3 regions of the Stenotrophomonas sp. YJH_SMC_25 genome follow, and region 2 is predicted to be linked to each of the others. Evidence: predicted binding sites of a transcription regulator. Region 2 holds the regulator's gene; each other region holds the start of a gene.
The links. Region 2 encodes FliA, which starts transcription of late flagellar genes. Its sites were predicted from a motif close to TAAAGTTTNNCNNNCNNNGGCCGATAA; they were not measured.
Positions count from the first base shown of each region.

Region 1 (4,347 bases), on a different contig from region 2:
CTGCTCGATGCCGGCGCTCTGTTCCTGCGAGGCGGCGGAGATCTCGGCCATGATGTCGGTCACGCGCTGCACCGAGGCGACGATCTCGCCCATGGTCGCGCCGGCCTTGTGCACCAGCGCCGAGCCGTCGTTGACCTTGCCGACCGAATCGTCGATCAGGCCCTTGATCTCCTTGGCGGCAGCGGCCGAACGCTGGGCGAGGGTACGCACTTCGCTGGCGACCACGGCGAAGCCGCGGCCCTGCTCGCCGGCACGCGCGGCTTCCACCGCAGCGTTCAGCGCCAGGATGTTGGTCTGGAAAGCGATGCCGTCGATGACAGAGATGATCTCGGCGATCTTCTTCGACGAGGCTTCGATGGCCGACATGGTGGTGACCACCTGGCCGACCACCTCGCCGCCCTGCGAAGCGACACCGTGCGCGCCGATGGCGAGCTGGTTGGCCTGGCGGGCGTGCTCGGCGTTCTGGCGCACGGTGGAGGTCAGTTCCTCCATCGAGGCAGCGGTTTCTTCCAGGTTGGCGGCCTGCTGCTCGGTACGGCGCGACAGGTCACTGTTGCCCGAGGCGATCTCGCCGGCGGCCGAGCTGATCGCGCGGCTGGACTGCTTGATGCGGGTGACGATTTCACTCAGCTGCGCGGCGGTGGCGTTGGCGTCGTCGCGCATGCGGGCGAACACGCCCTGGTAGTCGCCGTGCATGCGCACGGTCAGGTCACCCTGCGACAGCGCGGCAAGCAGGCCGGAGATCTGTTCGATGCTGCCGGCATTGGCGTCCAGCAGGCCGTTAATCTGCTGGGCCAGCTGCAGGAAGAAGCCTTCCTTGTCGCTGGCGTCGATGCGGCCGGACAGGTCGCCGGCGGCGGCCTGGGCGATCACGCGCGCCACTTCGGCTTCGACCAGTGCTTCCTGGGTGCGGTCGCGCCATTCCACCACGTAGCCGACGGTGTCGCCGCCTTCGTTGCGGATGGTCGACACCACCTGCGCGAACTGGGCATCGCCGTACTGCATCGGGCGACGGGCGACGCCGTGGGCCTTCAGGTTGCCCAACAGCGTCTGGTCCATCTCGCCGCGGTGTTCCAGCACGGTGACCGGCTTGCCGATCAACGAGGCCTGGGCGTCGAAGTCCGGCAGGTCGCGGCGTACTTCATCCTGGTACTGGCTGAGGGTCTGCTGCAGGGCGCGGTTGCTGTAGACGATGGTGTTGCTGGTATCGGTCAGGTAGACACCGGTCGAGCTGTAGTCCAGCGCGGTGCGGATGCGCAGGTTCTCGCGGGCAACGGCCTGGTCGGTTTCGATGCGTTCGCGCAGGTCGCGCTGCATCCGCTGCATGGCCTGCATCAGTTCGCCCACTTCATCCTGGCGGCTGACGTCGATGTGGCCATCGAGCTTGCCGCCGGCCACGTCGTTGGCAACCGACACGGCGCCACGCACGCTGCCGACCAGGGCGCGCGCGAACAGCCAGACCAGCACCAGGCCGAGCGCGGCGCCGCCCAGCAGGGCGATCACGGTCAGCACGGCGGAGGCGGAATAGGTGGACGCGGCCTCTTCGCGCGAGGCGCGGGCGAGGCGGTTGTCTTCGGCGATCAGCGCTTCCAGCGCGGATGCAGCCTTGCGGTGCTTGGTGCGGGTCTCGCCCACGAAGGTATCGATGGCATCGTCCGGAAGGTCCAGCTCCAGCATCTCGGTGACGCTGTCGTAGGAGGCCAGGGCGTCCTTCCATTCCTTGGCGAAGGTATCGAACAGCTTCTTCTGCTGCGCGTTGTCGACCAGCTTCGGGTATTCCTTGATCGACGTGTCCATGCTGGTGCGCAGGTCGACGGCCTGCTTGCGCGCGTCGGACTTGACGTCATCGCTGGCGCGGATCAGCTGCTGGTAGGCGGCATTGCGGTACTCGCCCAGCATGCCGCGCATCTCGCCGGCCATGCGGATGCTTTCCATGCGCGAACCCGCCAACTCGGTGGTGACGTTGTTCAGCGAATGCAGTCCGCGATAGGCGACGATGCCCTGCAGCAGCATCACCAGCAGGAGGACGCCGAAGGTCAACAGCAGCTTCGGCATCAGTTTCAGGTTGTTGATCCACGGCATGGGCGTTGCGATCTCCTAAGGCAGACGCGTCCGGGCGTCGGGCCCGGTTGCAGCAGAAACCACGCCGGCACAAGCTCCGGCGTGGTTCGACGGACAGCGGATTACTTGATGTTGGCCAGCTTCAGGCCCGCCGGCGAGCTGACTTCGATTTCCGCGCGCGAGGCGTCGCGCTGGATCTTGCCGATCACGCACACGGTCTTGCCTTCCAGGGTTTCCAGCGGGAAGGAGAACTTGCCGCGGTTCTCGCCGGCGATGCGGGCCGAGAAGGTGTGGCGCGGGAAGGCACCGCCCATGTACAGGAAGGTCGGCTGGCCTTCGGAACCTTCTGCGTAGCGGGCCTTTTCGACCTTGCCACAGACCATGCCGTCCTTGCCGACCGAACGCGGGGCCAGTTCCGGCGGGATCATGTCGGCCGCCTGGGCGAACGCGGAGGAAGCGGTGGTGGCCAGGACAGCGGCCGAAACGAACGCAAGCAGGGACTTCATCGAGGTGTATCTCCGGGGATGGTGATGGTCGTTCCGGTTCCGCGCGCTCCTGCGCGACCGGCTTCTGTCCCCCTATCGGCACTGCTGGGGGGAACTGAAGGGTTTTGTGACCAGAACGTGAAGCAGGTCCGATGGCTCAGGCGGCAGCGTCTTCGGCGAGGGAGGCCTGGCCCATGTCGGCGCTGTCGAGCAGGGTCTCGATGTCCAGCAGGATCAGCATGCGGTCGTCGTGGGTGCCGATGCCGGAGATGAAGCGGGTGTCGACTGCAGCGCCGAACTCCGGGGTCGGGCGGATCTGCTCGGCCGACAGCGGGATCACGTCCGACACGCTGTCGACCACGATGCCGACCACGCGGTCTTCGACGTTGAGCACGATCATCACGGTGAAGGCGTCGTAGCGGGCGTTGTCCAGGCGCAGCTTCAAGCGCAGGTCGATGACCGGCACGATGGTGCCGCGCAGGTTGATCACCCCCTTGATGTAGTCCGGGGCGTCCGGCACGCGGGTGACCGCATCGTAGCCACGGATCTCCTGCACCTTGAGGATGTCCACGCCGTAGTGCTCGGCGCCGAGGGTGAAGCTGAGGAATTCGCCACCGGCGCTGGCGGCGGAGCTGGTCTTGTCGTTCATCGAGGGGTCCTGGTTCTGCCGGAAGTCCCGGTGTCAGGCTCGATATCGGCCCCGCGTGGGGGGACTTTAGGTGCCGGGGGAGAGGCATCCACGCATGGCGTGGATCTACCGCGGCGCGGCCGGCACGCGCATATGGCGTGGATCCGCCGAAGATCGGTAGTGCCGGCCGCTGGCCGGCGACGGCATCATGCGGGTTGCCGGCCGCCGGCCGGCACGAACGGTCGAACGGGCCTCAGAGCTCGCCGTTGCGGCGCGCCTTGCGCTGGCGGTCGATGCGGAAGATGTAGCGCTGGATGGCGCTGTCGCCGCCGCGCGGCAGGCTGTCAAAGCGCATTCCCACGCGCTTGACCTCGATGCCATTGGGCTGTCGCTGTGGCAGCAGGTTGCAGACCACCAGTTCGATGTCCAGGTCGGGGCCATCGGGCAGCGACAGCTGCGCCGGGTAGCGCTTCTGCAGGCCGAATACGGCGCAGTCGTTGGGAACCACTACGGCCAGGCCGCCACCGCTGATGTCCACCACCCGCATCGACAGCGCTTCGGCACGTGCTTCGCCGGGTGGCAGCAGCAGATGCGGCGAGTCGGTGACCGGGGTCTCCAGCCGGTACAGCTCACGGCGCTGCAGATGCACCAGTTCGTCCGGCAGCGGGGCGCGGAAGGCGACGTGGCCGTCGTTGTCCACGCGCTGCAGTTCGTGCAGGCGGAACCGCACAAGGACACGTTCAAGCTGGGCGAAGCAGAGCAGGTGGTCGGCCTGCTCGGCGGCACGGTTCGACGCCTCCTGCGGGCTGCCGTCGAGCAGCAGGTAGTCTTCGTCCTCGTCGAGATCAAGCAGGGCGGTCGGGAAGGAACGATCCCGGCCGTCGATATGCGCGTTGATCAGTGATCGCTGGTCGATCAGCGAGCGCAGCAGCTGCCGCAGCTGGCGGGGGTTGCGGACCAGGAAGCGTTCGTCCGCGGCGTCGGCCGCGTGGACATCATGCAGTTCAGTGTCGTGGCCGTCGGACATGGAGTCTGTGATCAGGGGCGGGCGCCAGCACGCGTTGTTGCAGGCTCGATGGGGATATCGGCCTCTTCATTGGATTATGAAGTGGGATTTGCATCACTTTCCATGCATAAGGGGCCAGATCCCTTTCCCGTGGGAAAGGGATCTGG
Region 1 covers NZ_JCAFSV010000033.1:612-4,958, forward strand. Annotated here, with positions in the region: gene AC5P7E_RS21015 (methyl-accepting chemotaxis protein) at 1-2,082, opposite strand, end outside; gene AC5P7E_RS21020 (hypothetical protein) at 2,184-2,567, opposite strand; gene AC5P7E_RS21025 (chemotaxis protein CheW) at 2,704-3,195, opposite strand; gene AC5P7E_RS21030 (flagellar brake protein) at 3,428-4,201, opposite strand.
Region 1: the regulator FliA is predicted to act here: its motif matches at 3,238-3,264, upstream of AC5P7E_RS21025 (chemotaxis protein CheW).

Region 2 (4,347 bases):
AGATCGTGCCGACCCGTGGCAGCACTGGCTTCGCCGCCACCCTGGCGCGCGCCGCCGTCAACGAACCGGCGCTGCCCGAACAGAGCTTCGCTCCATTCGCCGAGGCCATCGTTGCGCCGGCCGCCACCGTGCCGGCCAACCGCGCCCGCTTCCAGATCGACCCGCCGCGCGACATGCATCACGAAAGCGTGGCCCCGGCAGTGCAGCCGCCGCCGCTGCCGACCGCTGCCGTGACCGAAGCGCAGCCCGGGATCGCCGCCAGCGAACCGGCAGCGGCCGAAGCCGCCGGCGAAGCCAGCCCGGCCCCCATGCTGGCCCCGGCACCGACGCTGACCGTGGTTGCCCAGGACGACGCCGAGATCCGCCAGCTGCGCCAGGAAGTGGCCGGCATGCGCCAGGTGATCGAGCGCGAGATGAACCGCTTCACCGACGAGCGCCTGCGTGGCAGCCCGGTGCGCGCCACCGCGCTGGACCTGATGGACGAGTACGGTTTCGACGCCGGGCTGGCCCGCGACGTGGCCATGCAGATCCCGCTGGAGACCGAAGCCCATCGTGGCCGCGGCCTGATGCTGGGGCTGATCTCGCGCAAGCTGCCGATCGCCCCGGTCGACCCGCTGGAAGAAGGCGGCGTGATCGCCCTGGTCGGCCCGACCGGCGCCGGCAAGACCACCACCATCGCCAAGCTGGCCTCGCGCTTCGCCGAGAAGCATGCGCCGCGCGATGTGGCCCTGGTGACCACCGACACCACCCGCATCGGCGCCCGCGAGCAGCTGTACGGCTACGGCCGCCAGCTCGGCATCGCGGTGCACGAGGCCAACAGCGGCACCGACCTGGACCAGCTGCTGGAACGCCTGAAGGACTACAAGCTGGTGCTGATCGACACCGCCGGCCTGGGCCCGCGCGACCGCGCGCTGGCCGCGCAGCTGCAGTGGCTGCGCGCCGCCCGCCAGGTACGCACCCTGCTGGTGCTGCCGGCCAACACCAGCTTCGGCGACATGGACGAGGTGGTCCGCCGCTTCGGCGCCGCCAACCTGCAGGGCCTGGTGCTGAGCAAGCTGGACGAGACCGGCCGCTTCGGCAACGCCCTGTCAGTGGCCGTGGACCACGCCCTCCCGATCAACTGGGTGACCGATGGCCAGGACGTTCCGGAGGACCTGCACCGGGCCAGTGCGGCCAATCTCGTACTTCGCCTTGAAGATTTGCGCCGCGCGGCCGATATGCCCTGCAACCCGGAGTTGAACCATGCCGTCGCGTGAGTACGCCAAGCTGACCAAGACCTTCCCGCTGTCGGCCACCCGCAGCGAGCCGCTCGGCCCTGTGCGCACCATTGCCGTCACTGGCGGCAAGGGCGGCGTGGGCAAGACGAATGTGTCCGCCAACCTGGCGGTGGCACTGGCCGGGATGGGCAAGCGCACGCTGCTGCTGGACGCCGACCTGGGCCTGGCCAACATCGACGTGATCCTGGGGCTGAACCCGACCTTCACGCTGGCCGACCTGGTCGCCGGCCGCTGCTCGCTGGACGACGTCATCGTCGAAGGCCCGAACGGCGTGCTGGTGGTGCCGGCCGCGTCCGGCCGCCGGCACATGGCCGAGCTGGCCCCGGCCGAGCACGTCGGCCTGGTCAACGTGTTCTCCGAGCTGGAACGCGAACTGGACATCATGGTGGTGGACACCGCCGCAGGCATCACCGACGGCGTGCTGACCTTCTGCCAGGCCGCGCAGGACACCGTGGTGGTGGTCTGTGACGAGCCGGCCTCGATCACCGACGCCTACGCGCTGATCAAGGTGCTGTCGCGCGAACGCGGCGTGGACCGCATCCAGGTAGTGGCCAACATGGTGCGCGACCCCAACGAGGGCCGCGTGCTGTACGAAAAGCTGACCCGCGTCTGCGAGAAATTCCTCGCCGATGTCTCGCTGAACTACCTGGGCTGCGTGCCGCAGGACGACTGGCTGCGCCTGTCGGTGCAGCGCCAGCAGCCGGTGGTGAAGGCCTACCCGTCCAGCCCGGCCGCGCTGGCGATCACCGAGATCGCGCGTCGCACCGCACGCTGGCAGGCGCCGACCGAACCGCGTGGCGGCGTCGAGTTCTTCCTCGAGCGCATCCTCAAGCAGCGCGGGGTGGCCGCATGAAAGGCGCAGCCCAGTACAGGGAAGTCCAGCGCTCGGCGGCCAACGAGGTCATCGCCCAGCATTCGGACCTGGTGCGGCGCATCGCCCACCACCTGGCCGCGCGGTTGCCGGCCAGCGTTGAAGTGGACGACCTGATCCAGGCCGGCATGATGGGCCTGATCGAAGCGTCGCGCAGCTACGACGCCGACCAGGGCGCCTCGTTCGAGACCTATGCCTCGATCCGCATCCGCGGTTCGATGATCGACGAGATCCGCCGTGGCGACTGGGTGCCGCGCTCGGTGCACCGCCGTGCACGCGATGCCGCCGCCACCATCCGCCGCCTGGAACAGAGCAGCGGCCGCGCCGCCAGCGCCACCGAAGTGGCCGCAGCGATGGAGATGCCGCTGCCCGAATACCTGCGGTTGATGGAAGACGCCGCCCGTGGCCAGGTGCTGAGCCTGGAGTCGCGCATCGAGGACCAGGGCGAGCTGGACACCGTCGCCCAGGGCGGCCCGACCCCGCAGCAGGTACTGGAGCGTGGTGAGTTCGGCCGCGAGCTGGGCAAGGCCATCGGCCACCTGCCCGAGCGCGAACAGCTGGTGCTCTCGCTCTACTACGAGCAGGAACTGAACCTGAAGGAGATCGGCGCGGTGCTCGGCGTGAGCGAGTCGCGGGTCTGCCAGATCCACGGCCAGGCGGTGCTGCGCCTGCGTGGCCGGCTCAAGATTTTCGAGGCGGCGGACGCCGGCCTGGAAGAATGAACATGCCCGAGGCGGCTGCCCCCGGCCGCCCGGAATGAACAACAAAGGAACTCTGCTTTGAACAAGAACATGCGCATCCTGATCGTCGATGACTTCTCGACCATGCGTCGGATCGTCAAGAACCTGCTGGGCGATCTGGGCTTCACCAATACCGCCGAAGCCGAGGACGGGCATGCCGCGCTGTCGCTGCTGCAGAGCCAGCCGTTCGATTTCGTGGTCACCGACTGGAACATGCCGGTGATGACCGGCATCGAGCTGCTGAAGGCGATCCGTGCCGATGCCAAGCTGAAGACCCTGCCAGTGCTGATGGTCACCGCCGAAGCCAAGCGCGAACAGATCATCGAAGCCGCCCAGAACGGCGTGAACGGCTACATCATCAAGCCGTTCACTGCGCAGACGCTGGAAGAGAAGCTCGGCAAGATCTTCGAACGCCTGGCGGCCAGCGCCTGATGGATACCACGGTCGACAAGAGCGCCCTCTCCCTGCGCCTGCAGGAAGCCCTGGACGCACTCGAGTCCGGTGACGAGGCCGCCTGGCGGCAGCGCATCGACGGACTGGTCGCGCTGCGTACGCAGCCGATGATGAGCGGCCTCTCGCGGCTGGCCCGCGAGCTGGGGCAGGCACTGGGTGAGCTGCCGACCGTGCCCAGCGAGGCCGGTGAGCTGGACGACGCCTGCGCACGCCTGGACCACGTGGTGGCAATGACCGAACAGGCCACGCACCGCACCCTGGACCTGGCCGAGGAATGCCGCAGCCTGACCGAACAGCTGCGTGCTGAAGGCCTGCAGCCGGGCCAGGACGCGCAGCTCGAGCGCATCCGCCACAACCTGACCGAGATCGCCCTGACCCAGAGCTACCAGGACCTGACCGGGCAGATCATCCGTCGCGTGGTCGGCATCGTCCGCCGCGTGCACGAGGGCTTCGGCGCACTCGGCCTGCCGCCGGAACAGCATCGCACCGACCCGGAACTGGCCGGGCCGGCACTGAAGGGACTGGACCGCCACGCGGTCTCGCAGAACGACGCCGACGACCTGTTGTCGGATCTGGGGCTGTAAGCATGAGCGCGGTATCCGACGACATCACTGCCGATTTCATCATCGAGGCACAGGAAATCCTGGATCGCCTGGGCGAACAGCTGGTGTCGCTGGAGCAGGCACCGCAGGACACCGAGCAGCTCAACGCCGTGTTCCGTGGATACCACACGCTCAAGGGCGGTGCCGGCTTCCTTGGCGTTACCGCGATGGTCGAACTGTGCCACGCCGCTGAAGAGGCCCTGGGCATCGCGCGTGCCGGGCAGGCGGTGCTGCAGGCCCACCACTTCGACGCCGCCCAGCAATCGCTGGACTACCTGCAGTCGATGCTGGACGCCGTGTCCTCCGGCACCGAGCCAGGCTATGCGCCGCCGGACCTGATCGCGCAGTTCGACATGAACGGTGGCACTGCCGCGCCGGTCGCTGCGGCCGCCCCTGCGGCAGCT
Region 2 covers NZ_JCAFSV010000022.1:10,145-14,491, reverse strand. Annotated here, with positions in the region: gene flhF (flagellar biosynthesis GTPase FlhF) at 1-1,256, shown strand, start outside; gene AC5P7E_RS20000 (MinD/ParA family ATP-binding protein) at 1,243-2,130, shown strand; gene AC5P7E_RS19995 (RNA polymerase sigma factor FliA) at 2,127-2,870, shown strand; gene cheY (chemotaxis response regulator CheY) at 2,928-3,320, shown strand; gene AC5P7E_RS19985 (protein phosphatase CheZ) at 3,320-3,925, shown strand; gene AC5P7E_RS19980 (chemotaxis protein CheA) at 3,928-4,347, shown strand, end outside.

Region 3 (4,347 bases), on a different contig from region 2:
ACCTGGTCCATCTGCACCACCACCTGGTTGACCTGCTCGATACCGGCGGCCTGTTCCTTGCTGGCCGCTGCGATGTCGCTCATCAGCTGCGTGGTGCGCGAGCTGGCCTGGGCCACGCGGGCGATCGCGGCTTCCGATTCAACGGTCACCGCCAGGCCACTCTTCACCTTGGCAGCGGCGTCTTCGATCAGCTCCTTGATTTCCTTGGCGGCGACACCGGCACGCTGTGCGAGCGTGCGTACCTCGCTGGCGACCACGGCAAAACCACGGCCCTGCTCACCTGCACGCGCGGCTTCGACCGCAGCATTCAGCGCCAGGATGTTGGTCTGGAACGCGATGCCGTCGATCACGGTGGAGATTTCCGAGATGCGTGCCGAGGACTGATCGATCTCACCCATCACCGACGCCATCTGCGCCATCGCCTGCTCGGTTTCGCGTACGGCGGCACCGGCGGCATGCGCTTCACTGTCGGCCTGACGAGCGAGCTCGGCATTCTGGCGCACAGTCGAGGTCAGTTCCTCCATCGATGCGGCGGCTTCTTCCAGGTTGGCGGCCTGCTGCTCGGTGCGGCGCGACAGGTCGTTGTTGCCGGCAGCCAGTTCCTGCGCCGCGTTGTTGATGCTGTCGGCGGCCACCTGGATGCCACGCACGATGCCGGTCAGCTGCGCGGTGGTGGTGTTGGCGTCGTCACGCATGCGGGCGAATACACCGTCGTACTCGCCGTCCATGCGTGCAGTCAGGTCGCCGTGCGAGATCGCACGCAGCACATCGGAGACATCAGCGATGCTGGCCTGCGAACTGGCCATCATGCCGTTGAGGTGCTCGACCATCGCCTTGAACTGGAACTGGAACGCAGCGGCATCGCCACGCATGCTGAAATCACCGGCGCGCGCGGCCCGGGCCAGTGCATCGATCTGCGCGTTGATCGCCATCAGGCTCTGCTTCACTGCGGCCAGAGTACGGGTCAGCGTACCCTTCTCGCCCGGGTAGTCCGGCAGGTCGCGGCTGAGGTCACCGATGGCGTAGCGCTGCATCACTTCGGCCATCAGCAGTTCCACCTGCACGTGCGATTCGACCAGGCTGTTGGTGGCCTGCACCATGCGGCCGAAATCGCCGGGGAAGGCGCTGGCGTCCATGCGGTAGCGGATCGCACCGGCCTCGTGCTGTTCGGCCATCTGCAGCTGCGCGCCGATCGCCGCCTGCACACTCTGGCGCACGCTGGCCATCGCCTCACCCAACTGGGTCAGTTCGTCACGGCCGCCGAGGCGGAACTCCTGGTCCAGCTGGCCCTTGGACAGGCGTTCGGCCAGGTTCACCGCGCGGGCCAACGGGCCGGTCAGGCTGCGGCCGATCATCACCGAGGCACCGATGCCCACCAGCAGCGCGACGCCGCCCAGCACCAGCAACTGCAGCAGGCTACGCTCGCCCAGGCGGATTGCCTCGGCAGCAGCCTCACGGCTTTCCTTCTCCTCGAAGTCCACGCCATCGGACAGCGCCTTGTTCCAGCCGTTGGCGGCTTCCTGCACCGGGCCCAGGGTCAGCGCCACGGCGCCCGGGTAGTCGCCCTGCTCCATCAGTTCGCTGGTCTGCTTGTTGAGCGGACGCGCGATGGCACGCTTGGCGGCGATGGTTTCGGCAATGGCCTTGCCCTCGGCGTCGCTGGGCAGCGCCTGGTAGGCCGTCCAACTGGCCTCATAGCGCTTGACCAGATCGGCGATGCGCTGCTCATCATGGCCACGATCATCGCCCTGGCGGATCAGCATCTCGCGGCGAACGACCATCATCTGGTTGTTGGCATCGAGCATCTGCGAGAGCAGGCGCACTTTGGCCACGCTGACATCGACCACCTGCTGCATCGCGCGCTTCTGCACGACACTGGCGGTGGCGCCGGTGGCCACCACGGCCGCAACCAACAGCAGCAACAGGCCAAAGCCCAGCCCAAGACGCCAGGCAACCCTGACATTCCTCAAGTAGTTCATCGGTACATCCAAAACGGGGGGATGTGGCGTTATCGGCGGCCCGCCAGGCAATCTTGATCGCCAACCGCCAATGGCGTGGGGCACCATTCACCTTGGTGAGCCCTTGGCCGGCGGCACCCTCGCGGGGACGGTGGCGCAACGACCCGACTGCTCATGCAGACGTCAGGTCTCTTTCACGGCGGCTCGGCGCGGCCTGCAGGCAAGGTGGTGGCGTCATCTGCTGGAGTTCCCAATGCCATTACCCGTGTATCGATCCACCCTGCTCGCTCTCTCGCTGCTGGCATCGCCGGCGTTCGCGCAGGCACCGCCGCCTGGTCTGCCCGCCCCCATTGCCGAGAAGGCCGGACCGGACACCGCAGCACGTTCCGCCCTGCATGCCCAGGTGCTGCTGGATCGCGCGAATTTCTCGCCCGGCCAGATCGACGGTGAAGTGGGCAGCAACCAGCGGCGCGCGGTGTCGGGTTTCCAGGCGGCGCACGGCCTGACCGTCACCGGTGAACTGGACGACGCGACCTGGCAGGCCCTGCAGGCTGATACGGTCCCCCCCCTGGCCAGCTACACGCTGACCAGCGAGGATGTCGCCGGGCCGTTCCAGGCGGTGCCGAAGGGCCCCGCCGCACAGGCCAAACTGAAATCGCTGGGCTTCAACAACGTCGAAGAGTCGCTGGGCGAACGCTTCCACGCATCCCCTGAGCTGTTGAAGCTGCTCAATCCGGGCGTGGATCTGAGCAAGGCGGGCAACCGCATCCAGGTGCCCAATATCGCACCATCGCCGCTACCGAAGGCGGCCAAGGTGGTCGTCGACAAGTCCGATTCCAGCCTGCAGCTGCTGGATGCGCAAGGCAAGGTGATCGCTCAGGTGCCGGTTTCCTCCGGCAGCCAGCATGATCCGCTGCCGATCGGCGAATGGAAGATCCTGGGCGTGTATCGCGACCCGCCGTTCCACTACAACCCCAAGCTGTTCTGGGATGCGCGCAAGGGCGAAAAGAAGGCGACACTGCCGCCGGGCCCGAACAATCCGGTCGGCCGGGTCTGGATCGACCTGTCCAAGCCACACTACGGCCTGCATGGCACGCCCGAGCCCGGCCATGTCGGCAAGACCGAGTCACATGGTTGCGTGCGCATGACCAACTGGGATGCGCTGCGCGTGGCCGATGCGGTGGATACCTCCGTCCCCGTGGTGATGCAGGAGTGAGCCGATGCGTCTTTCGCAGCTGATCGTGCTGGGCGTGCTGCTGGGACTGGGGGCCGGCTGGTGGCTGCGCCGCGATGCAGGCGAGCCGGTAGCCGCCTCGCTGCCGGAAGCACAACCGGCAGCCGCTGTGGCGCCGGCCAAGGGATCGGTAGCGCCGCTCGACACGGCCCCTGCCCCCGCCGCCACCGCACCGTCAGCCGCGCGGACTGCGGATGCGCCGTCGGGTCTGCTGCTGCCGGTACAGGGCGTCCTGGCCTCCCAGCTGCGCGACACGTTCACCGATGCGCGCAGCGAAGGCCGCGTGCACGATGCCATCGACATCATGGCCACCGCCGGTACGCCGGTGCTGGCAGTGGCCGATGGCACGGTGGAAAAACTGTTCAACAGCGAGCGCGGTGGCCTGACGATCTACCAGTTCGAGCCCAGTGGCCGCTGGTGCTACTACTACGCGCATCTGCAGCGCTACGCCGATGGCCTGGCGGAGAAGCAGGTGATCAAGCGCGGAGACGTCCTCGGCTATGTCGGCAGCACCGGCAACGCCAGTGCCGAGGCTCCGCATCTGCACTTTGAAGTGCACGTGCTGGGGCCGGAGAAGCAGTGGTGGAAGGGGGAATCGATCAATCCGTATCCACTGCTGAATCCGCCTGCTTCGAAGCCCGGTGCTGCCAGCGCCGCAAAGTGAACGTGAACACCGCCAAGGCAGCTCCTGGAATCAGCAGGAGCAGTGCCGCCACTTTCCAGAAGAAGAACGGCCACAACCAGACATAATCCAGGTCAGTCAGCTTCAACAGGTCCAGTGGCGGCTGCAGCTCGACGGTGGCCGCGCGATCGGCCAGCGCCGGGTCCACCTCCAGCACGGTTAGCCGCACCCATGAGCGGCCGCGTGGCAATGCATCGCCGCGACCATAGCCGAAGTAGGACGCCATGAGGCCGCTGGACTCAACCGAAGCCAGCCCACGATTGATGCCCTGTCCGGCCACTCCCGAACGCTCCCCTGCGCGGAAGTCTCCATGATCGGTCGGAGTTTCGATGCGCAGCAGCACCTCGGGGTCAGCGTCCGTACCGTCCGCGGCATAGCGCAGGCGCAGCCGCAGTTGATCATCGATGAGGCGGTAGACGGTGATCTGGGCGGTTGCGCCAGGGCTCAGCACCAACGGCACCGTCTGCGTGCGC
Region 3 covers NZ_JCAFSV010000001.1:577,541-581,887, forward strand. Annotated here, with positions in the region: gene AC5P7E_RS02730 (methyl-accepting chemotaxis protein) at 1-1,979, opposite strand, end outside; gene AC5P7E_RS02735 (L,D-transpeptidase family protein) at 2,212-3,174, shown strand; gene AC5P7E_RS02740 (M23 family metallopeptidase) at 3,179-3,856, shown strand; gene AC5P7E_RS02745 (hypothetical protein) at 3,792-4,347, opposite strand, start outside.
Region 3: the regulator FliA is predicted to act here: its motif matches at 2,009-2,035, upstream of AC5P7E_RS02730 (methyl-accepting chemotaxis protein).